DNA from 3 places in the Clostridium sp. 29_15 genome. Region 2 is predicted to be linked to each of the others. Evidence: a T-box and tRNA genes for the amino acid it is inferred to sense, from the RefSeq annotation. Region 2 holds a T-box; the other regions hold tRNA genes.
The links. The T-box of region 2 lies ahead of gltX (glutamate--tRNA ligase). A T-box ahead of a tRNA ligase gene usually reads a tRNA of that ligase, here a tRNA-Glu.
Positions count from the first base shown of each region.

Region 1 (7,561 bases), on a different contig from region 2:
CTGTAAGAGTTAGTGGATTAACATCTTTAGTTATAACAAAAATTGATACATTAGCAGGATTAGATAAGATAAAGGTATGTACTGGGTATAAGTTTAATGGTGAGATAATAGATTATTTCCCAGCAAGCTTAGAGGATTTAGCAAAATGTGAGCCTATTTATGAAGAATTTGATGGATGGGATGAATCAGTAGCTAAAGCTAAATCTTTTGATGAGCTACATGAAAATGCAAAGAAATATTTAAATAGAATTGAAGAATTAACGGATACAAGAATTTCAATAGTTTCTGTTGGACCAAAGAGAAGTCAGACTATAAGAGTAAAAGAAATATAGTATAATTATAAACTGTGAAGGAAAGCCTATAAATATAAAAAAATTTAGAGGTGATTCTTTATGGTTGATAAAAATAGTACTATAAGCCAGATTTTAGCGGAAAATCCAGGTGCAATTGATATATTTAATAGTTATGGTATACCATGTTATGGTAATATGGAAAATCAATTGTCATCAGTAGAAGATGTATCTATAAGGTACGGGATAAATGTAGATAATATTTTAAATGATGTAAATAGCAATGGGAATAATAGTGGTCTATATTAGTATTTAATTTAGTAGTTAGAATATTATTTATGAATAGTTTATGGGAAAATATTGAAAATAAACTTTATATTATGTAAAATATATACAGTTGTATAAAATTCTATTAAAGGAAGTGAGAAAATGATTACTAAGGATATGACAATTGGTGAAATTGTAAAAAATTATCCTGAGAAAATAGAAGTTTTAGCATCAGCTGGTATGGGCTGCGTTGGATGTCCATCTGCACAAATGGAAACAGTTGAAGAAGCTGCATTAGTTCATGGACTTAATATAGAAGATCTTTTAGATAAACTAAACAAATAAAAGAGAAATAGGTGTAGAAGTAAATCTATGCCTATTTTTATTGCTAAAATAAATACTATTAGAAAGAGGGGATAATTATGGGAATAAGTTATGAAAAGATGTATGAAATTCACTATTATGAATGTGATAAGAATTTAAATTGTACCCTAGAAAGTATAATGAATTTTTTAGGTGATGTAGGAAATAAGCATGCAGAAAGCTTAAATGTAGGGATGGATTATTTAACAGAAAGAAATATTACATGGGTATTTTATAAATATAATATCAAGGTAAATAGATACCCTGAGTATGAAGAAAAAATAAGAGTAAAAACTGTTGCGGAAGAATTTAAGAAGTTTTATGCATTAAGGAGTTATGAAATATATGATGAAAAGAATATTAAGATAGTGGAAGGTAGTGCATTATTCTTATTAATTGACATTGTTAAAAGAAGAGCTATAAAAATTACTGATGATCAATACAAAGCTTATAATGTTGATAAGAACTCTACAACAAAGAAATTAATTGGTAGTCTTGAAAGATTAGAAAAAGTAAAAAATAAAGAATATGTTAGTAATTTTAAAGTTAGATATTCTGATATAGATTTTAATAAGCATGTCAATAATGTTAAGTATGTACAATGGTTTATGGATAGTGTTCCACAGGAGATTAGAGAGGAATATGAGCTAAAGGAAATAGATATACTATTTGAGCATGAATGTTACTATAATGATGAAATCAAATGTGTCTGTGAAATTCATAAAAATCAAGATAATTTATTAGTATTAAGTAATATTCAAGATAAAGACGGTAAAGAATTGACTGTTTTCGTCTCAAAATGGCAATAAAAAAACTCTGGGCTATGGCTCAGAGTTTTTTTATTAATGCTACGCTAATTAGTTAAGTCGCTTCGCTAGTTAGTCACTTCGTTAATTAAGCCATTTATGGCGATTTAATTAAGTGGATTAGCGTAGCGACATTCACTGGTTAACTAATCTACGTTTTGGCTATGCATTCAGCAGCTCTGTGTCCTGAGCTCCATGCCCATTGAAGATTGAATCCACCACAGTCACCATGAACGTCTAAAAGTTCTCCGGCAAAATAAAGACCAGGGATAAGTTTTGATTCTAAAGTTGAAGGATTTACTTCAGTAGTATCTATACCACCAATGGTCACTTGTGCTTGATTAAAGTCATTAGTTCCTATACAAGTAAATTTCCATTCTTTTAAAGTATTTATGAGAGACTTTTTTTCTTTCCAATTAAGTTCATAGCAAGGCATATGTAAATTTTCAATCTTACTTTCTTTTAATACTGTAGGTATAAGTTTTTTATTAATTACACCAATTAAAGCATCAATTATAGGTCTATAAGAAAGCACAGCAAAATGGCATTCAATAAAATCTTCTAAGGATTCAACAGTATATTTTGGTAGCATATCTACAACTATTTCTGTTTTTTTACCTTTGGCTAAAGCTTGTGATGCAAAGCCGGAAAGTTGTAGTATTGGTGGACCTGATATTCCGTAATCTGTGAATAATATTTCACCAAAATATTTACGCTCTTCATTACCATCAATAAGTAAAGATGCATAGCCATCAAATTTTACACCAGACAATGATTTAAGATGAGGATAATCTAGTTTTAACTGAACGATTCCAGGAAGTTGAGGAATTATACTATGTCCTAATTTTTCTGATAAATAATATCCAGTTCCATCAGATCCAGTTTTAGGTGCAGTTTTTCCTCCACAAGTTAAAAGTAGTTTATCACATGTGAATAATTTTAATGATTCATTATTTGTGGATAACTTAAAAACTTTTCCTCTGTGGATATCTTTTACTTTACATTCTGTATAAATTGGAATATTTCTGTCCTCTAAAGCTAATCTAAAAATATCCACAACTGAAGATGCTTGAAGAGATTGTGGATAAAGTTTGCTACTTTGTAATTCTACAATAGGAAGACCTAAAGCTAGGAAGAAATCTAAAGTATCTTTCACAGAAAAACTTTTTAAAGTTTCATAATAAAAATTATCATTATTGCTATGATAATTAATAAAGGGTTCTGTAATAGAGATATTAGAAATATTACAGCGACCATTTCCTGTAGCTAATATTTTTTTACCAATTCTATCAGTAGCTTCTAGTATGGCAACATCTATACCAAAATCTTTTGCGGTTACAGCAGCCATTAAGCCAGCTGCACCACCGCCAACAATTAATAATTCATGATGAATCAAAATAAACACTCCTTAAAGAATAATATCAGTTTTCATTATTCAAAGTTAATTTTATTTAGATTTTATCACAGTAATATAAGTAATTAAACTATGGAATACTAGGTAAGAGGTGATATTATTGTTAGCAAAAATAATTAATAAAGATTTAGAGGAATTTGAAAGAGAATTTAAGGTTCGCAGGATGAATTATGATCAAGTAGTAGTTAACTATCCCAGTGATATTGGACTGAAAGTATTTGATAAAAAAGATGTAGAATATATTAAACAGACAGAAATAGATGAATTCTTAATAAAGTATAGTGATTTTCTAAAAATAAAGCTTAATAGAGGAATATCTATAGCTCTATATAAGGCGTTATTGGAAAGTATAGAAGCTGAACTTGATATTATTTTTGAGAATTTGAATTTACTTAAAGATAAATATGAAGTAAACAAGAGAGGAGTTTGGGAAAAAGAAATATTGGCTGTTATTAATTATAAGATACCAGTAAAGCTTATTACTTCCGGTCAAAATTTTAAAAAAAGTGGATTTAATATATCTATTGAAATAATTGAAGAAAAAGAGTTTTTTGAAATATGTAAGTTTGAAATTAATAAAATTCAAGAAGAAATTAAGGAAAAAGAAAGAATTTTATCAAGATATGGTATGGCTATTGAGAAGATGAAAGACACTGAAAACCTAGTAAAAATGCTGGAGTAAGAGGGGCTTTATGAGGGGATGTAAAAAAAATAAAAAAAATGAAGAAAAAGTGTTGACACTTTTTCGGATTTCAAGTATTATAGTTAATGTGCTCGGGGAAATAACCCTGAAGGACAGAGAAATGAAAAACCTAGGCCCCTTGGTCAAGCGGTCAAGACACCACCCTTTCACGGTGGTAACAGGGGTTCGATTCCCCTAGGGGTCACCATTTTTAAATTTTTGGAAGCATAGCTTACAAGCAGAGGGTCACAGGTTCGATCCCTGTTGTTTCCACCATAATGCGGCTCAGTAGCTCAGTTGGTTAGAGTGCTGGCCTGTCACGCCAGAGGTCGAGGGTTCGAGCCCCTTCTGAGTCGCCATTTAAATTTAAAATGAAAATAGAATAGTTTCTTGGTTATAATATGCTGGCATGGCTCAACGGTAGAGCAGCTGACTTGTAATCAGCAGGTTGTAGGTTCGATTCCTATTGCCAGCTCCATATTATGGCCCCTTGGTCAAGCGGTCAAGACACCACCCTTTCACGGTGGTAACAGGGGTTCGATTCCCCTAGGGGTCACCATTTTTAAATTTTTGGAAGCACTGTTGTTTCCACCATAAATGCGGCTCAGTAGCTCAGTTGGTTAGAGTGCTGGCCTGTCACGCCAGAGGTCGAGGGTTCGAGCCCCTTCTGAGTCGCCAATTTAATTTTAAAAGTGAACATATGAAAACAAATTAGAGAACAAAAGCCTAAGGCCCCTTGGTCAAGCGGTTAAGACACCACCCTTTCACGGTGGTAACAGGGGTTCGATTCCCCTAGGGGTCACCATTTTAAATTTGTTTATGGAAGCATAGCTCAGCTGGGAGAGCATCTGCCTCTGTTGTTTCCACCATAAATGCGGCTCAGTAGCTCAGTTGGTTAGAGTGCTGGCCTGTCACGCCAGAGGTCGAGGGTTCGAGCCCCTTCTGAGTCGCCACTTTTAAAATTTATATAGCATTCATGCTGGCATGGCTCAACGGTAGAGCAGCTGACTTGTAATCAGCAGGTTGTAGGTTCGATTCCTATTGCCAGCTCCAAAGAACTCTAGTTTTTCTAGAGTTTTTTATTTTGCTAAATTTTATATAGTAAACACTTAAATTATACAGAAAAAAAGTAAGAGTTATAATAAACTCTTACTTTTTTTACATTTAATTAAAGTCGTTTTTTAGATATATTCAGCTTTATTCTCACATCATCTCCGTAAAATTTAAATAATTTAAAATTACCAAGCAATCTAGAATATAGTCTAGTAGTATAAATATTTGATATTTCTAATAAATTTAAATTTGTAGAAATCAGCATCTTTTTATTATTTAAAAGCTTTTTATTTATTAAATTAAATAATTCATTAGTGGTAAAATCGGTAACTTGTTCAGCTCCTAAATCATCAATGATAAGCAAATCACAATTAATAAGAAGATCTAATAGTGTAGAATTATTTTCTAAAGCAATAGATCTTAAATCTTTAATCAATTCATCAGAAGTCTTGTAGATTACTAAATATCCTTTATCTAATAATTCTTTAGCAATACACCATGATAAGAAGGTTTTACCTGTACCTGACTCACCATAAAATAATAAATTAGTATTACTTTTTTCAAAGTTAGGAAGATACCCACCAATAATAAATTCATAAATCATTTCCATGTTCTTTTTTTGGGTGTATTTATGGTTGTTATCATAAGTAGAAGAAAATAAATTAATATTAAAGTTTTTAAAATTACAATTATGTAGAGAATTTTCAAGTTCTGAAGTTTGATAATATAATTTAACTAATTTTGATTTATAGCAACTACATTTCTTATTGCCAATAAATCCTGTATCTTTACATTTAGTGCATTGATAATGCAATGTTAAATAGTCCATAGGATAGCCATTAGCTGTAAGTAGTTCATATTTTTTTTCCCTAAGGGTAGTAATATTTTCACGGACAGTATTAAGCTCTTCCTCAGGAATGCCACGTAAAATTGACATTGGTAAAGAGATAGAAAGCTTTTGGATTTCATTATCTAGTTCCATAACTTTTGGAACTGTAAGCTTGATTTCTTCTTTTCTATTTCTTAAGGCTTTCTTTTCATCTTCTTGTATTTTTTCGTATAGTTCAGTTATTTTTTGTTGATATCCTTTAATCATTATCATACCATCCTAATAATTCTTGTTCTAAAGTATCATGAGCTTTAGCAGCCGTTACATTAATATTAGAGTTATTCATCCTCTTACTATTATTACTTGTATAATTACTTTTATTTATAGATGAAGGTGCTAGTTTATTTTCTTTTTCAGCAATTGCTTCAAGAGTTTTTAAATTATTTTTGTTCCAGTTAGATAAAATTCCATCTATATATTTAAATTCAGCTCTATTTAATCTTTTGAAGCATCTATTACAAGCTTCTTCTATTACTGGAATAGGAAAGTTAAATTTCATAATCCATTTTTCTAGCATTTCTTCTTGTGGCTTCATGATTTCAGTATTAGTAATTCCTAGGTATTTTAATATATGGCGTATTTTCACCCATTTATCTTCATTCATAGTGATATAATGCTGAGCTTGTTCTAGCGTTGTAATTTTCATTTCATGCCACGATTGAGCTATTTTATTTAAATATCTATAATCGGTTTTACCACGTTGAATATAATATTCTAATAAAAGAAGAGTCAATTCTGTAGATAAATTATAATCTTCTTCCCAGCTTAAATAGTTGGTCATTTCAATAGGGGATAGAGGACGTCCTAAAAGCCTTTCAATATCTGTTAACATATCTTTTCTTGAATTATTGTTAAGGGCTTCTAGTAAATTGACTTCTTTATTTTGAGTATTATCTTCTTTCGATAAATCTACAAACTCTATATTAAAATTTCCCATTTTATCTATAGGAACTAATTCAATTACACCTTCATCATTCCAATAATTAATAGCATTTATGACATCAGATTCTAATATGTTAAGATTTGCACCTATAATAGATGAACTAACTCCCATTTCGCCTGCAACATTATATTTAAGAAGTAGTAGATATACCTTGACGAATTCACCACGGGCATTAGGCATATATTTCTCTATAAATATGTTACTTACAGGAGTAAAGTTTATATGTTTATTTTTTAGCATAAATGTGCTCATAATTTTTCGCTACCTTTCTTGGTGTAATAACTAGATTAATTATAACAAAGCTAAATAAAAGCCTCAACTAAGCTTAGTAATATTAATTATGAATAATAACTTTTAAAATGGGAAAATTAATTGATGTGCTGAAAAGTTACAAAGGAGGAGTAGTAATGGACTCAAAACAAAAAGATGATATAAAGTCAGTGCTCAAATATACTATAGCTATAATTTGTACTATTTTTCTAGTATTTGCAACAAAAGAAATAATTATTAAAAATATAGATATATATTCTTTAGAAAATGATACAGTTGTAGGAGTGTTAAGTGGAAATACCATCAATAACAATGCTTTGGATGATTTAAGCACTATAAAATGTATGGCTTCATCAGCAGCTATAATAGTTGATAGTTTTAATATAGAAGTTAATGGTTATAAGATACAAGTAGCAGATAGTGTTTTTGGTTATGTTAGCAATAAAGAAGAGCGTGATGAAATATTGCAAAAGGTCTGTTTAAGCTATATAAATGAATTAGGTATTGATAGTAAAAATGTATTAAAGGTATACGTAAATAATAATTTAAAAGCAATTCCTGAAAAAGTAAGTATAGCAAAGTTA
Region 1 is NZ_MNRT01000030.1:26,143-33,703, reverse strand. Features, by position in the region: gene BHW04_RS06435 (adenylosuccinate synthase) at 1-332, shown strand, start outside; gene BHW04_RS06430 (DUF1858 domain-containing protein) at 393-599, shown strand; gene BHW04_RS06425 (DUF1858 domain-containing protein) at 720-902, shown strand; gene BHW04_RS06420 (acyl-[acyl-carrier-protein] thioesterase) at 980-1,729, shown strand; gene BHW04_RS06415 (NAD(P)/FAD-dependent oxidoreductase) at 1,878-3,122, opposite strand; gene BHW04_RS06410 (hypothetical protein) at 3,241-3,822, shown strand; tRNA gene BHW04_RS06405 (tRNA-Glu) at 3,956-4,030, shown strand; tRNA gene BHW04_RS06400 (tRNA-Asp) at 4,105-4,181, shown strand; tRNA gene BHW04_RS06395 (tRNA-Thr) at 4,226-4,300, shown strand; tRNA gene BHW04_RS06390 (tRNA-Glu) at 4,307-4,381, shown strand; tRNA gene BHW04_RS06385 (tRNA-Asp) at 4,424-4,500, shown strand; tRNA gene BHW04_RS06380 (tRNA-Glu) at 4,553-4,627, shown strand; tRNA gene BHW04_RS06375 (tRNA-Asp) at 4,699-4,775, shown strand; tRNA gene BHW04_RS06370 (tRNA-Thr) at 4,801-4,875, shown strand; gene BHW04_RS06365 (ATP-binding protein) at 4,991-5,971, opposite strand; gene BHW04_RS06360 (DnaD domain protein) at 5,964-6,959, opposite strand; gene BHW04_RS06355 (peptidoglycan DD-metalloendopeptidase family protein) at 7,115-7,561, shown strand, end outside.
Region 1: it has a tRNA-Glu gene. The T-box ahead of gltX (glutamate--tRNA ligase) is inferred to sense a tRNA for this amino acid. The anticodon was not compared.

Region 2 (7,561 bases):
TTCATTAGTCATCTTTCTTATTCTTCTCCTTTCTAATTTTTAGTTATATATAGTTTTAGTTTTTCTACTATTTTTATTCATTTAAAAAATGAGCTACATGAAGCTTTTCTTTCCAATAATAGTTTATTGGTTGAAAACTTCATATAACCCACTTATAAAATGGTATTTTTCTGTCCAAGTCTCTTTACTTATTTATGCTCTTCGTTACATTCACATACACAACTTCCTCTGCTGGCAGTTGTCCATTGATTATTTGTCGCACTCTTTTTTGCCTTTTGGCCGCATCCGCAGCCATGGCCCTCCACTGATGTTGATGACAGTTCATGATTACAGTGACATTTTTTAGATTTGCTCATACTTTTGCCCTCCTATAAACTATCTTTTATTTTTGCAATACTATAGCCAGTCCAAAAACTCTAGTTATAGCATTGCTCATTAAATTTTCTATTCAGTTGTTAAGACTCTTAGGACTATCGACTAAAGCAACATCCTATCCTTAAGTCATTACTATTGTGTGCTTTTTAGACAAACTCTATACCTGATTTTATTATGAAGAACAGTAATTAATTAGATACTTATGAAATATGAGTGATTAAAGATTAAGTTTGGAACAAACCTTTATTAATTATAAATTTAAAAACTTGTTGAATCTTTCTCTAACTTTTTCTTCACCCATAATTTGCATTATAGTATAAAGGTCTGGAGTATTTGTTCTATGTGCTAAAGCAGTTCTTACAGCACCAGCAACATCAGAAATCATTCCTTTATAATTTTCTGGGTTTGCTTTATATTCTTTTCTATTAGCACAGTATCCAAGCTCAGCTCCTATTACTTTTAATTCTTCAAACCATTCTTCTTGGCTTCCAACATTAAATGTAAATTTTTTAGCATATTCTTCAATTATAGCCTTAGCATTTTCTAATGATAAATTCTTTGGTAATTCTACTTGCTCTACAGTTTCCTTGTAGAATAATTCATCAAAGAAGTAGAATATCTTATCTTTAACTTCATCCCACTTTGCAAAGTCTTTTCTTGGTTTTGGGCCTTCTTTATCTATATTAAATATTTCTCTTGCCATAGCTTCATTTGAAGTTACTAAGTTATACATTTCTTCATCATATTGTTTAGCCCATGCAGTATATTGTTCATATACTTTGTCTGCTGACATTCTAGCTATAACATCTTTAGAAACGTCATTTAATTTAACTAAATCAAATAATGCTCCACTCTTACTCATTTTATCTAAATGAACAACAAACTCATGGTAATCAGCACATGTATTTTCAGCTCTCCATTCTTCATAACTTGAATTAACTATGTTTAATAAGTATTCAATAACACATACTACTGGATATCCAACTTCATTGTAGTAAGAAACAGCTGCTTCAGCATCTTTTCTCTTAGAAAGTTTTCTCTTAGATCCACCTTCTTGTTTCATTATTGTTGGAATATGAGCATAGTTTGGTCTTTCAAATCCTAATACTTCAAATAATTGAACGTGTATTGGAAGTGATGATAACCACTCTTCTCCTCTTATTACATCTGTAGTTCTCATTAAATAATCATCTATAGCATGTGCAAAGTGATATGTTGGAAGTCCATCACCTTTTATAAGAACAACATCTTGATTGTTTTCAGGGAATGATATATCACCTTTAATTAAATCATGAAATTCTACTCTATTTTCAATATTTCCTGGTGATTTTAATCTTAATATATAACTTTCACCATTGTTTATTCTTTCAATAGCTTCTTCTTCAGTTATATTTCTATATTTAGCATATTCTCCATAGTATCCTGGAGTTATTTTATTAGCTATTTGCTCTTCTCTTAAAGCAGCTAATTCTTCTGGAGTACAAAAATCTGGATATGCTAAACCTTTTAATAATAAATCTTTAGCAAAAGTTCTATATATTTCAGCTCTTTCACTTTGTCTGTATGGACCATATTCACCTTTTGAAGTTTCTTGGCCAGTCATTCCTTCACTGAAGTCCATTCCAAAATTGTGCATAGTTGTAATTGTATCTTCAATGGCACCTTCAACTTCTCTCTGTATCTTCTATTCTTAAATAGAAAACACCTTCACTTTGACTTGCTAATCTTTCATTAATTAATGCAGCAAAAACTCCTCCTATATGTTGGAATCCTGTTGGTGATGGTGCATATCTAGTTACTCTAGCACCTTCTTTTAAGTTTCTCTTTGGGTATTTTGCTATATAATATTCTCTATCATGTTCAACATTAGGAAATATTATTTCAGCTAATTTTTCAAATGACATAATGTTATTCTCCTTATCTTTTTTTTTGTTAAAATATAAAAAAGTCTTTCATCCCATTAAAATATAGGACGAAAGACTTACTTCCGCGTTACCACCTAAATTGGTTAATAAAAATTAACCCACTCAAATACTTATTTAATTTTATTGCTCCAAGGTTTCCTTCAATAATTTTAAATTTTAGGCTCACACCATTCCTAAATCGCTTTAAATTAAACTTCTATTTACTGCTCCTCTTCAGCGCAATTACTATTATCATTTTTTGCAAATTACAGATTAATTATACAGATTCAAATTATTATTGTAAAGTATTTCTCTTATGTATAAAACTCTTAATATATATTTTAATAATCAAAAATAAATTGAGCTTAAACTATCTCTGTTATTGATAATTTAAGCTCAATTTTTATAAACAAAACTCTATCTTATAGCAAAATATATTACAAATAATAGTGCTAATACATACATTACTGGATGAACTTTTTTAGTTTTTCCTTTAAATATCATCAAAATAACATATGTTAAAAATCCGCAAGCAATTCCTTCACCAATGCTATATGTTAATGGCATTAATAAAATAGTTAAGAATGATGGAATAGCTATTTCTGATCTTTCCCATTCTATTTCCTTAAGTGATGAACACATTAATGATCCAACTATAATAAGTGCTGGAGCTGTAACTGCTGAAGTTATTACTGTAAGTAATGGTGAGAAGAATAATGATACTAAGAATAATCCTCCAACTACTACACTGGAAAATCCTGTTTTTGCTCCAACAGAAGCTCCTGATAATGATTCAACATATGATGTTGTATTAGTTGTACCCAATATTGATCCTATACATGTAGCAATTGAGTCAGCTAACAATGCTTTTGAACCATTTTCTATAGAACCATCTTTTTTAAGAAGTCCAACCTTTGAACCGACAGCCACTAATGTTCCTGCTGTATCAAAGAAATCCATAAATAAGAAAGTAAATATTACTAGAATCATTTCTGGATTAAATATATTTCCTAAGTTCTTAATAGCAGCTCCAAAAGTAGGTGCCATTGATGGTGGCATTGATATTACTGATGTTGGTATATCAATAAGTCCTGTTATCATACCCACAATTGCTGTTAACCCCATACCTAAGAAGATTGCTATTTTAGAACCTCTAACCATAAATATTGAAATTGCAATAACACCAAATATAGAAAGTAAAACTGTAGGATCTGTTAAATCACCAAGACCTACAAAAGTTGCTGAATTAGCTACTACTATTCCTGCATTTTTTAATCCTATAAAAGCAATGAATAATCCTATTCCTGCACTTACTGCAAACTTTAAGTTAGTTGGTATAGCTTTAATAATCATTTCTCTTAAACCAGTTGCTGATATTATTAAAAATATAATTCCTGAAGCTAATACACCTGATAGTGCTATCTCCCACTTAATACCCATTCCTAAACATACACTATATGCAAAGAATGCATTTAAACCAACACCTGGTGCTAATCCCATTGGAAAATTCGCGAATATTCCCATTATTAGTGTTCCTAAAGCTGCTGCAAGTCCTGTAGCTACAAATACACTACCTTGTGGCATACCAGCCTCTGCAAGTACACTAGGAATTAAGAATAACGCATAAGCCATTGTTAAAAATGTAGTTATACCACCTATGGTTTCACTTTTAAAATTTGTTTCTTTTTCTTTGAATTTGAAATAGTTTGATAAGAATTCCATCGTTTGTTCCTCCATGCATTTTCTTTACAACCGAATATCGCATGATATGAGGAAAAAGATATGTATTATATTAATAGAATTTATACTGTATGTACTTATATATAAATATTAAATCCATATCGTAGTCAAATCATTTATGGTGATTTGGTAGAGACTCCCGGACCATATTTCCGGCATTATACGAACATTCGATTGTAATTTACTATAAAACATATGATAATATATTTTTTACAGCTTGTCTACTTGTAATTTTATACTTTTATTACTTTATGTGAAAAAAGCATTAGATGTTAAATATATTTTAAAATTCTAATGACTTTTTACATGATAATTTCTTATATTATTTATTATAATTAGTATTCTTTATACTTCTTATGTTTTTCTTTTTCTATCTTTTTTTCTTTAATCCTACTTACTATAGCCCATATTATCATTGCTATTGATCCTATAGCTGTAAGTATCCAAAACCCAACGTATAATATAATCATCAATGTTATATTCAAAATAAATTACTCCTTTTTATTCCACTACTACTGCTGTACCATAAGCTACCATTTCTGCTGCTCCTGCTGCTATAGCAGAAGACATTAACTTCATTCCTATAATTGCATTAGCTCCCATAGCTTCTGCCTCATCAACCATTCTTCCAATAGCTATTTGTCTTGCTTCTGTAAGCATATCATTATATCCTGACATTTCCCCACCTACAAGATTTTTAAAAGAAGCAGTTATATCACGTCCAATGTTTTTACATCTTACAGTACTTCCTTTTACTAATCCTTTAACTTCTTTAATTTCTTTTCCTGGAACATTTTCTATTGTTAATATTATCATAATAATTACCCCTTTATACATTGTTTAAATAACTCTTTAAGAGTTATTTAATAATATTTAATATGATAATATACTATATCTTAAAAATTGTCAATAATCTTTTTCCAGTTTTTATTTAAAATAAAAAAGGGACTGTCCCACTATGAACAGACTGAACAGACCCTTCTCACTTTAATTTTTAATTTTTCATTTTTAATTATTAATCTAATTTCTTACTGTCTATCCAAGACATCATTTCTCTAAGCTCTTTACCTACTTTTTCTATTGGATGCTCTGCTTCCATTCTTCTCATAGCATTAAATGTAGGTCTACCAACTTGATTTTCAAGAAGCCATTTCTTAGCAAATGTTCCATTTTGAATTTCAGTTAAAACTTGTTTCATTTCCTTCTTAGTTTCATCAGTAATTATTCTGCTTCCAGTTACATAATCACCATATTCAGCTGTATCAGAAATTGAATATCTCATGGCAGCCATACCACCTTGATACATTAAATCTACAATAAGCTTCATTTCATGCATACATTCAAAATAAGCATTTTCTGGTGCATATCCTGCTTCAACTAAAGTTTCAAAACCAGCCTTAATTAAAGCTGTGATTCCTCCACAAAGAACTGCTTGTTCACCAAATAAATCTGTTTCTGTTTCATCTTTAAATGTAGTTTCAAGAACACCAGCTCTAGCTCCACCTATACCATTTGCATAGGCTAATGCTAAATCCTTAGCCTTTCCTGAATAATCTTGCTCTACAGCTATTAAACATGGAACACCAGATCCTTCGGTATAAGTTTTTCTTACCATATGTCCTGGTCCTTTTGGAGCTATCATAAATACATCAACGTTTGAAGGTGGTACTATTTGCTTAAAGTGAATATTAAATCCATGAGCAAATACTAAAGCATTTCCCTCTTCCAAGTATGGTTCAATTTCTTCTCTATATAATTTTGCTTGCTTTTCATCTGGTACTAATATAATTATAATATCAGCATTTTTAGCTGCCTCTGAAGTTGTAGTAACTTCTAATCCTGCTTCTTTTGCCTTATTCCATGATTTGCTCCCTTCATATAATCCTACAATTACATCTACTCCACTTTCATGTAAATTTAATGCATGGGCATGTCCTTGGCTACCAAAACCAATTACTGCTATTTTCTTTCCTTGCAATAATCCTAAATTAGTATCCTTCTCATAAAACATCTTTGCCATTTTTATACCCTCCAATTTATAATTTAATATCCTCTTTACTGATAATTTCATTTATTGGTGCCCCTGGTGCAACCATTGGGAACACCATATCATCACTATTAATTTTGTAATCTATAATTACAGGTCCATCAGTGGCTAATGCTTTTTCTAATATCTCCTGTAACTCTTCTGGTTTTTCTACCCTAAAACCATTTCCTCCAAAAGCTTCTGCCAATTTTACAAAATCAGTTGCTCTATTTAATGTTGTTTCAGCATATCTACCTTCATAAAACAAGCTTTGCCATTGTCTGACCATTCCTAAAGCATTATTATTCATCACTATTACTTTTATAGGAAGCTTAAAATTAACTGCTGTGGCAAATTCATTGCAATCCATACCAAAGCTACCATCTCCAGCAATATTGAATACTACAGCCTTAGGATTTCCCATTTGTGCACCAATGGACGCACCCATTCCAAATCCCATAGTTCCAAGTCCACATGAACTTATAAATGTCCTTGGCTTATAAAATTTATAATTTTGAGCTGTCCACATTTGATGTTGTCCAACTTCTGTGGTAATAATAAAATTACCATTATTCATTTTATTTAATAAAGTAAATAAATATTCTGGTGTAAGTACTCCTTCTTTCACTACTTCCTTATTATTTAATGCTTTAAGTTCATTCATTTTATTTATCCATGCTATATTTTCTTTTTCATTTATCATAGGAAATAACTTTTTTAGAACTTCCTTTATATCACCTACAATATATGAATCTACTTTAACGTTTTTATTTATCTCTGTAGGATCTATATCTATTTGGATTATTTTAGCATTCTTTATATGGTTTTTATGACTTATTACCCTATCACTAAATCTTGCTCCTAAAGCAATAATCAAATCACAACTGGTAGCCAAAAGATTTGAAGCTTTAGTACCATGCATTCCAATCATTCCTGTATATAATCTATGATCATTAGGAATAGAGCCTATTCCCATAAGACTGGTTGCAACTGGTGCGTTTATTTTTTCTGCCAAAACTAAAACTTCTTTTTCTGCATTTGAACTTAATATTCCTCCTCCTGCATAAATAAAAGGATTCTCACTCTCATTGATTAATTGTGCAAACCTCTCTAGAGAGTTTATATTTATATGCTGTAAACTTTTTTTTCTATTTTTAGGCTCCATCGTTATATAATTATACTTTTCTGCTGTTATATCCTTAGGTATATCAATAAGTACTGGACCATGACGTCCTGATGAAGCAATATAAAAAGCCTCATTAATTATTTTTTGTAGATCCTTTATATCTTTAACTATATAATTATGCTTAGTTATAGGCATTGTAATACCTGTAATATCCACTTCTTGAAAACTATCTTTACCAAGTAAAGGCCTCGTAACATTACCTGTAATTGCAACCATTGGTGTTGAATCCATATAAGCTGTAGCAATTCCTGTAACCAAATTTGTTGCTCCAGGCCCTGATGTTGCTATACATACACCGACCTTACCTGTTGATCTAGCATATCCATCAGC
Region 2 is NZ_MNRT01000021.1:51,160-58,720, reverse strand. Features, by position in the region: gene BHW04_RS03525 (hypothetical protein) at 1-12, opposite strand, end outside; gene BHW04_RS03520 (hypothetical protein) at 189-356, opposite strand; partial or broken gene gltX (glutamate--tRNA ligase) at 626-2,279, opposite strand; T-box leader at 2,341-2,526, opposite strand; gene BHW04_RS03510 (NCS2 family permease) at 2,697-4,001, opposite strand; purine riboswitch at 4,104-4,205, opposite strand; gene BHW04_RS03505 (hypothetical protein) at 4,355-4,504, opposite strand; gene BHW04_RS03500 (heavy metal-binding domain-containing protein) at 4,521-4,835, opposite strand; gene ilvC (ketol-acid reductoisomerase) at 5,035-6,039, opposite strand; gene ilvB (biosynthetic-type acetolactate synthase large subunit) at 6,056-7,561, opposite strand, start outside.

Region 3 (7,561 bases), on a different contig from region 2:
ATTACGCCAATGGCAGCAGAGCTTATTGGTAGCGTAAGAAGTATTCCCATTATTACAGAAACCAGTATACCCATAATAAAAGGTTGTTGTTCTGTAGCAAACATTATAATAGTTCCTAGCCAAGTCATAAATTTTGATATTGATGGCCCAATTAGTAATCCAGCAGCTGATCCGCTAAGAATAGTAATAAGTGGAGTGATGATTATATCTATTTTTGTCTTTCCACTTATAACATGTCCAATTTCAATTCCAATTAATGCAGCAATAAATGCACCTAGAGGTTCTCCAGGGCCTACAAGTAATACTGAGCCAGTTTCAGTAAGTATTTGGCCAGATAATATTTTAGTAGCAAAACCTCCAATTATGCTGGCTACAGCAGCTGATATGGTAACTAGGGGACTCTCTTTAAATTTATAGGCAATACCAACACCAATACCAGCACAAGTGCAAGAAGCAGCAAGTTTTCCTATAAGGTAAATCATAGTTCCTATATTATTAGGTATAAAATTACCTATTTGTTGAAGTATTGTACCAATTATTAAGGTTGAAAATAATCCTAAAGCCATGCCACTTAATCCATCAATGAATATATGGCTTAAAAAGTTTTTAATTTTTTTCATAATGCAATCTCCTCTCCAAAAAAACAAAAACATAAGAATTTATATATGTTTACTTATGTATATACATGTGTAATGTAAGTGTAGTTTATCATTAAATGTAACAAAATTCAAATTTTAAATAAATAAATATAAGAAGATTTATAGAAAGAAGGTATAAAAGAAAATTTAGAAGAGTAAAATTAAATGAAAAAATTTTTCTCTTGGGGAACTAAAAATTATGACTAACAAAATTAATATTGGTATTGTTGGATATGGAAATTTAGGAAGAGCTGTTGAAAAGGCATTGATGAACAGTGAGGATTTAAAATTAGAAGCTATATTTACTAGAAGGAATGTAAAAAATATCATAAGTGATTCAAAGCTTCTACATATTTCGGAAATTAAAAACTATATTGGTATCATTGATGTGATGATTCTTTGTGGAGGCTCAGCAACTGATTTGCCACAGCAAAGTGCAGAAATAGCAAAATATTTTAATGTGATAGATAGTTTTGATACTCATGCAAAAATAGAGGAACATTTTATAGGTGTTGATGAAGTGAGCAAAGAAAATGAAAAAATAGCACTTTTATCAGTAGGATGGGATCCAGGTTTATTTTCATTAAATAGATTATTAGGGAAGGCTATACTTCCTAATAGCACTGAATATACATTTTGGGGTAGTGGAGTAAGTCAAGGGCATTCGGATGCTATTAGGAGGATTAAGGGAGTAAAAACAGCCATACAATATACTATACCTATAAAAGAGGCAATAGAGAGAGTTAGACACGGTGAAAAACCAGTTTTAAATGATGGAGAAATGCATAAGAGACTATGCTATGTAGTTGCTGAAGAAGACGCAGATTTATCTTTTATAGAAAATTCAATAAAAAATATGCCATATTATTTTTTAGGGTATGAAACGGAAGTGAATTTTATTACTGAAGAAGAATTTAAGAATAAACATAGAGGAATGTCTCATGGTGGCTTTGTAATTTGTTCTGGTAATAGTGGAGAAAATAATTTTGTCATGGAATTTAAACTAGTTCTTGATAGTAATCCAGAATTTACAGGTTCAATATTGGTGGCTTATGCCAGAGCTATATTTAGAATGTATAAGGAAGGTAAGAGAGGGGCATATACTATATTTGATGTGCCTATTAGTTACTTATCATCTAAAAAGGCAGAAGATCTTAGAAAAGAATTATTATAATCAAAAAAGATTAAGTATGAATTTGCTTAATCTTTTTTTGTTTAATAAAATCTTTATCTGATAATTAGTCCAATAATAATATATTTAGCTGAAATTGGTAAACATAATAAAGTAAGTTAAAAAAATAGTTAGATAAAGAAGGTGTCTTTTAATGACTTAAAGTTTTATTATTAAATAAAAATTGATATTTAGTTTAAATATATTGCAGGACATTACGATAATAAAATGTATAAAGAATAATGAAGTGTGAAAAAAGTAAAAAAATACGAAAAAATGTAAGTGATTTATAAAAAAATCAATAATCTTTGGGGTTTATGGTGATAATACAATATTGACAGTATTTTAGGAGTTACTGTATAATTAATATTGATTTAAGTAAACCCACAGTGTTAAATACTTATATATTTTCACTGACGAAGGGAGGAATTAAGAGTGTCAGAAATAAAGGTTAGAGAAAACGAATCATTAGAGCAAGCTTTAAGTAGATTTAAAAGAAAATGCGCTAATGCTGGAGTGCTTGCTGAAGTAAGAAAAAGAGAGCACTATGAAAAGCCAAGTGTTAAAAGAAAAAAGAAATCTGAAGCTGCAAGAAAAAGAAAATTCAAGTAGTAATAAAGTATCCTTTCAAACTACGTTTGAAAGGATTTTTATTGTACTTTTAATTTAAAATATTATAGTATTTCAATGTTATTTTCTTTACATTTCTTTAATGTATTTTCATCCCAAATGGAAGCTTGCACTTCACCTATGTGAGCTTTTTGTAAAAAGAACATGCATATTCTTGATTGGCCTATACCACCACCAATGGTTTGAGGAAGTTCTTCGTTTAATAATAGTTGATGGAAAGGCAGATTTTTTCGTTCTTGGCAGTTAGCTTTTATAAGTTGTGACTCAAGAGTTTTTTTGTCAACTCTTATACCCATTGAAGATAATTCCAAAGCCTTATCAAATAGCGGGTAATAAAATAATATATCGCCATTTAAGGACCAATCATCATAATCAGGACTTCTGCCATCGTGTTTTTTACCGGATTTTAAGGTATCACCTATACCCATTAAGAATACAGCTTTTCTTTCACGACAGATAGCATCTTCGCGCTCTTTTTCCGATAAATTAGGATACATATCTTCTAGTTCTTGTGTAGTTATAAATGAAATTTCATCTGGAAGATATTTCTTTAAATTTGGATATAATGAATTTATATAGTTTTCAGTGGCTTTGAAAACAGAATATAGTTGTTTAACTGTATCTTTTAAAGTGGTAATATTGCGGGCATCTTTACTAATAACTTTTTCCCAATCCCATTGATCAACATATATTGAATGAAGATTATCCAAGTCTTCATCTCGTCTAATGGCGTTCATATCGGTGTAAAGACCTTCGCCTATGTTAAATCCATATCTATGAAGTGCAAGCCTCTTCCATTTAGCAAGGGAATGAACTATTTCTATATTGCTTCCATCCATAGCTTTCACATCGAAAGATACAGGCCTTTCTGTACCATTTAAGTTATCATTTAATCCTGAAGCAGTATCAAGGAAAAGTGGTGCTGAAACTCTTGTAAGATTTAATGTTTTAGATAAATTTTCTTCAAAAAAATCCTTTACTTTCTTAATGGCAATTTCAGTTTCTTTAAGAGATAGCTTAGAAGAGTAGTTCTTAGGTATCCATACTGTTGATTTTTCCATATAATAACCCCCGTTAATTGAATTCTTTTATTAATATTACAATAAATGAAATGAAATGTAAATAAAGGGCGAATGAAATTTTTAAAATGAAGTTACAATGTGATTATTATTGGGTTGAAATGTATAAAATATTATTTAAAAAAATACTTAAAACTTATGTTGGCTAAGCTGTATGGTAGAAAAAGAAGAAAAATAAAAAAAGTTTAAAAAATATGTTGACATATGTAGAATAATAATGTAATATATTAAGAGTAGCGTTGCAGTGCTACAGCAAATATGACTTGGCCCCTTGGTCAAGCGGTTAAGACACCACCCTTTCACGGTGGTAACAGGGGTTCGATTCCCCTAGGGGTCACCATTTGCGGGTATCGTATATCGGCTAATACTCCAGCCTTCCAAGCTGGAAAGGTGGGTTCGATTCCCACTACCCGCTCCATTTTAATATGCGTGTTTAGCTCAGCTGGATAGAGCAACGCCCTTCTAAGGCGTGGGCCAGGAGTTCGAATCTCTTAACACGCACCATTCTACTTGAAGTAGAATATGGTTTACTAGCTCAGTCGGTAGAGCACTTGACTTTTAATCAAGGTGTCCGGGGTTCGATTCCCCGGTAAGCCACCAAAAAAGGAACTTGAATTTTCAAGTTCTTTTTTTGTTTTGTTTAAAAATATCCAAGATTAAAATGAAAGGGAAATGGTATATTGAAATTTTATGTTAGTGCTAAAAATATTTATATCTGGATTTTGAAAAAGAGGTGTAGTTAAAAAACTATACCTCTTTAGGTTTGTATTGGGATATATAAAAGATTTTGCCTATAAAATTATCAATTTTATTAAAGTAACTTTGGTTATCTTTTATAACGGCTTCACCATGACCTGCCCCTTTTATTAAAAGAATATCTCGTTTATCCGCTGGAGTTGCGTTAAATAAATTATCAGCCATATAAGAAGGTACAAAGGTGTCTTTATCTCCATGGATATAAAGAATTGGTACAGGGGTTTTGCTAACGAAATTTATAGGTGCAGCATCTGAAAAGTAATATCCAGCCATTAGTTTACAAATTAAACTAGTTCCTTTGATTATTGGGGTAGCTAAAATTTTTGTTGAAGAGGTTATTATCTGTTTGTATACATCAGAAATTCTATCGTAAGCACAATCGGAAATAATACATTTTACGTTTTTAGGAGGATTATATCCAGCTGTTATACATACTGTTGCCGCACCCATTGATACGCCGTGGAGAATTATTTTGCAATCGTTGCCTAAAAGTTCTTTACATTTATCTATCCATTTAAGTATATCGAAATGATCTAAATAGCCCATACCTAAATACTTTCCTTGGCTTTCACCATGGCACCTATTATCAACGGCAAGTATATTGAAACCTTTATTATAATAATATGAAGTATAGCATAACATTGCTGAAGATGAAGCTGTGTAGCCGTGTGAAAGAATGACGATGTTTTTGGAGGGTTTAGTGTTTCTTACAAAAATACCTGAAAGTTTTAAGTTGTCATAAGATGTTATATGAAGTTTTGAAGCATTATGGTTTTTAAACCAATTATTGTCGATGAAGTCTTTAAAACTTTCTGGTGAAGGAATGTTCTTAAAAGTTAAAATTTTTTTCTTCATCTTAGTTAGCCCTTTTCTTGTTAGAGCGTAAAAGAAATATATGCTGCAAATTATTGTTAAAATAGCTATAGAAAAAAGAATTAAACCTACAATTAAAATTATTACTTTGGTTTGAAAATTCATTTAAAAACCTCCTCTAAAAGTATAAGTACATTATAAATTAAATGGTAAAAAAATACAAAAACATAATATGTTTATGTTCATTATTTATTCAATAGAAGGGAATACTAAAAGTTATAATTGTGAAAGGAGTGATGAAGATGGAATTTCCAAAAACTTTTCCTATTCAGCATCAAGAAAGGCATCCAGGAAATGAATATGAGATGACACCGATGCCTATTTATTATAATGAGAAGTATATAAAGAAAGGCGATCTTTTGAAAGATAAAGTTGCTATAATTACTGGTGGTGATAGTGGTATTGGGAGAGCTGTATCTATAGCGTATTCTCATCAAGGGGCCAAGATCGTTATAGTTTATTATGATGAAACAAGAGATGCGGAAGAAACCAAGGGAGTAATAGAGTCATCTGGTGGAGAATGCACTATTGTTCAAGGTGATGTAGCGAAAAGAGACTTTTGTAAAGAAGTTATGGAGTTAGCTATAAAAAAATATGGTAAAATTGATATTTTAGTAAATAATGCAGCTGTTCAATATGAATGCACAGATATCAAACAGATTACAGATGAACAATTTGATAAAACTATGAAAACCAATGTGTATGGAACATTTTATATGACACGAGAAGTTATGAAATATTTAAAAAGTGGTGGTTGTATAATAAATACCACATCTGTTACAGCTTTTCGTGGTAATGATACGTTGATGGATTACTCTATGACTAAGGGTGCTATTCTTACACTTACAAGGTCTTTATCCATGGCTTTAGCTAAAGGGAAGACAGGTATAAGAGTGAATTCTGTTGCACCAGGACCTATATGGACTCCGCTTATACCTTCAAGTTTTAGTGCTGATAAAATACCAAAGTTTGGTAATGATACACCTATGGGAAGAGCAGGTCAACCAGTTGAATGTGCTGGAGCGTATGTATTTTTAGCGTCAGAAGCAGCTTCATATATAACAGGGCAAACTATACATATTAATGGAGGAGAAATAGTTAATTCATAGGAAATAAATTAATTAATTATAAAAATGAAAAAAATAGATATTTTCGAAACATAACAATGTTATCGAAAAATAATGGATTAAATTAAGAATAGCTCACAAGGGTATAATAAGAAATATAAGCGTTGGATAAAATGTTATTTTTATTCAACGCTTATATTTTGAAAAGCGAAGGAGCTAAAGATTGAATTTCTGAGGGGAAATCATTTACTTTTTAGTTGATAAATAAGTATTTTTTATTTTTAGGAACTTTAACATAGAAGGTGAATAGAATGAAATTAAATATAAATTATCAAAAAAGGGGAAAAAACAATACATTTTATCAGGTGATAATATATGGATAGTAAGATAAGAGATGATAAGAGTATTGCAATGAGAGTTTCAGTAGTAAGTATAATAATTAATGCAATATTATCTATTGGGAAAGTAGCTGCAGGGGTAATTGCTGGTTCTGGAGCGATGATTTCTGATGGAGTACATTCAGCCTCAGATGTATTTAGTACAATTATAGTTATTATAGGTTTCAATATAGCTCATAAAGAAAGTGATGAAAAGCATCAGTATGGTCATGAGAGATTTGAATGTATAGCAGCTATGATTTTAGGTGGAATACTTTTAGCTACAGGAATAGGAATTGGTTTAAGTGGAATTAATAAAATAATTGCTGGAATAGAAGGAAACTTATCTGCACCAGGAAGCTTAGCATTAGTTGCTGCTGTTATTTCAATAGTTGTAAAGGAATGGATGTATTGGTATACAAGATCTGCAGCCATAAAAATAAATTCAGGAGCATTAAAGGCAGATGCATGGCATCATAGATCAGATGCCTTATCTTCAGTAGGTAGCTTTATAGGAATATTAGGTGCTAGAATAAAGTTTCCTATACTTGATCCAATAGCATCAATTATAATATGTTTATTTATAGTGAAAGTATCATATGATATATTTAAGGATTCTATATATAAACTAATAGATGCTTCTTGTGATGATGAAACCATAAATAAGATTAGGGAAATAGCTTTAGCACAAGAAGGTGTTATGCAGTTAGATACATTGAAAACTAGAGTTTTTGGCTCAAGAATTTATGTTGATATTGAAATATCAGCATATGGCAAGCAAAGCCTTGAAGATGCACATAACATAGCTCAAAAGGTACATGACGAAGTTGAAGAAAATATACCTATGATAAAGCATTGTATGGTACATGTAAATCCATATAAAAATAATAAAAGTATTGATATTTAATTTTTATATGAATAATAGGAATGTAATTTAAATGATAATTTAATGAGCATAAAAACACAATAT
Region 3 is NZ_MNRT01000043.1:40,613-48,173, reverse strand. Features, by position in the region: gene BHW04_RS11560 (PTS transporter subunit IIC) at 1-620, opposite strand, end outside; gene BHW04_RS11555 (diaminopimelate dehydrogenase) at 838-1,812, shown strand; gene rpsU (30S ribosomal protein S21) at 2,245-2,421, shown strand; gene asnA (aspartate--ammonia ligase) at 2,484-3,500, opposite strand; tRNA gene BHW04_RS11540 (tRNA-Glu) at 3,784-3,858, shown strand; tRNA gene BHW04_RS11535 (tRNA-Gly) at 3,862-3,936, shown strand; tRNA gene BHW04_RS11530 (tRNA-Arg) at 3,946-4,022, shown strand; tRNA gene BHW04_RS11525 (tRNA-Lys) at 4,043-4,118, shown strand; gene BHW04_RS11520 (alpha/beta hydrolase) at 4,266-5,252, opposite strand; gene BHW04_RS11515 (SDR family oxidoreductase) at 5,390-6,256, shown strand; gene BHW04_RS11510 (cation diffusion facilitator family transporter) at 6,590-7,498, shown strand.
Region 3: it has a tRNA-Glu gene. The T-box ahead of gltX (glutamate--tRNA ligase) is inferred to sense a tRNA for this amino acid. The anticodon was not compared.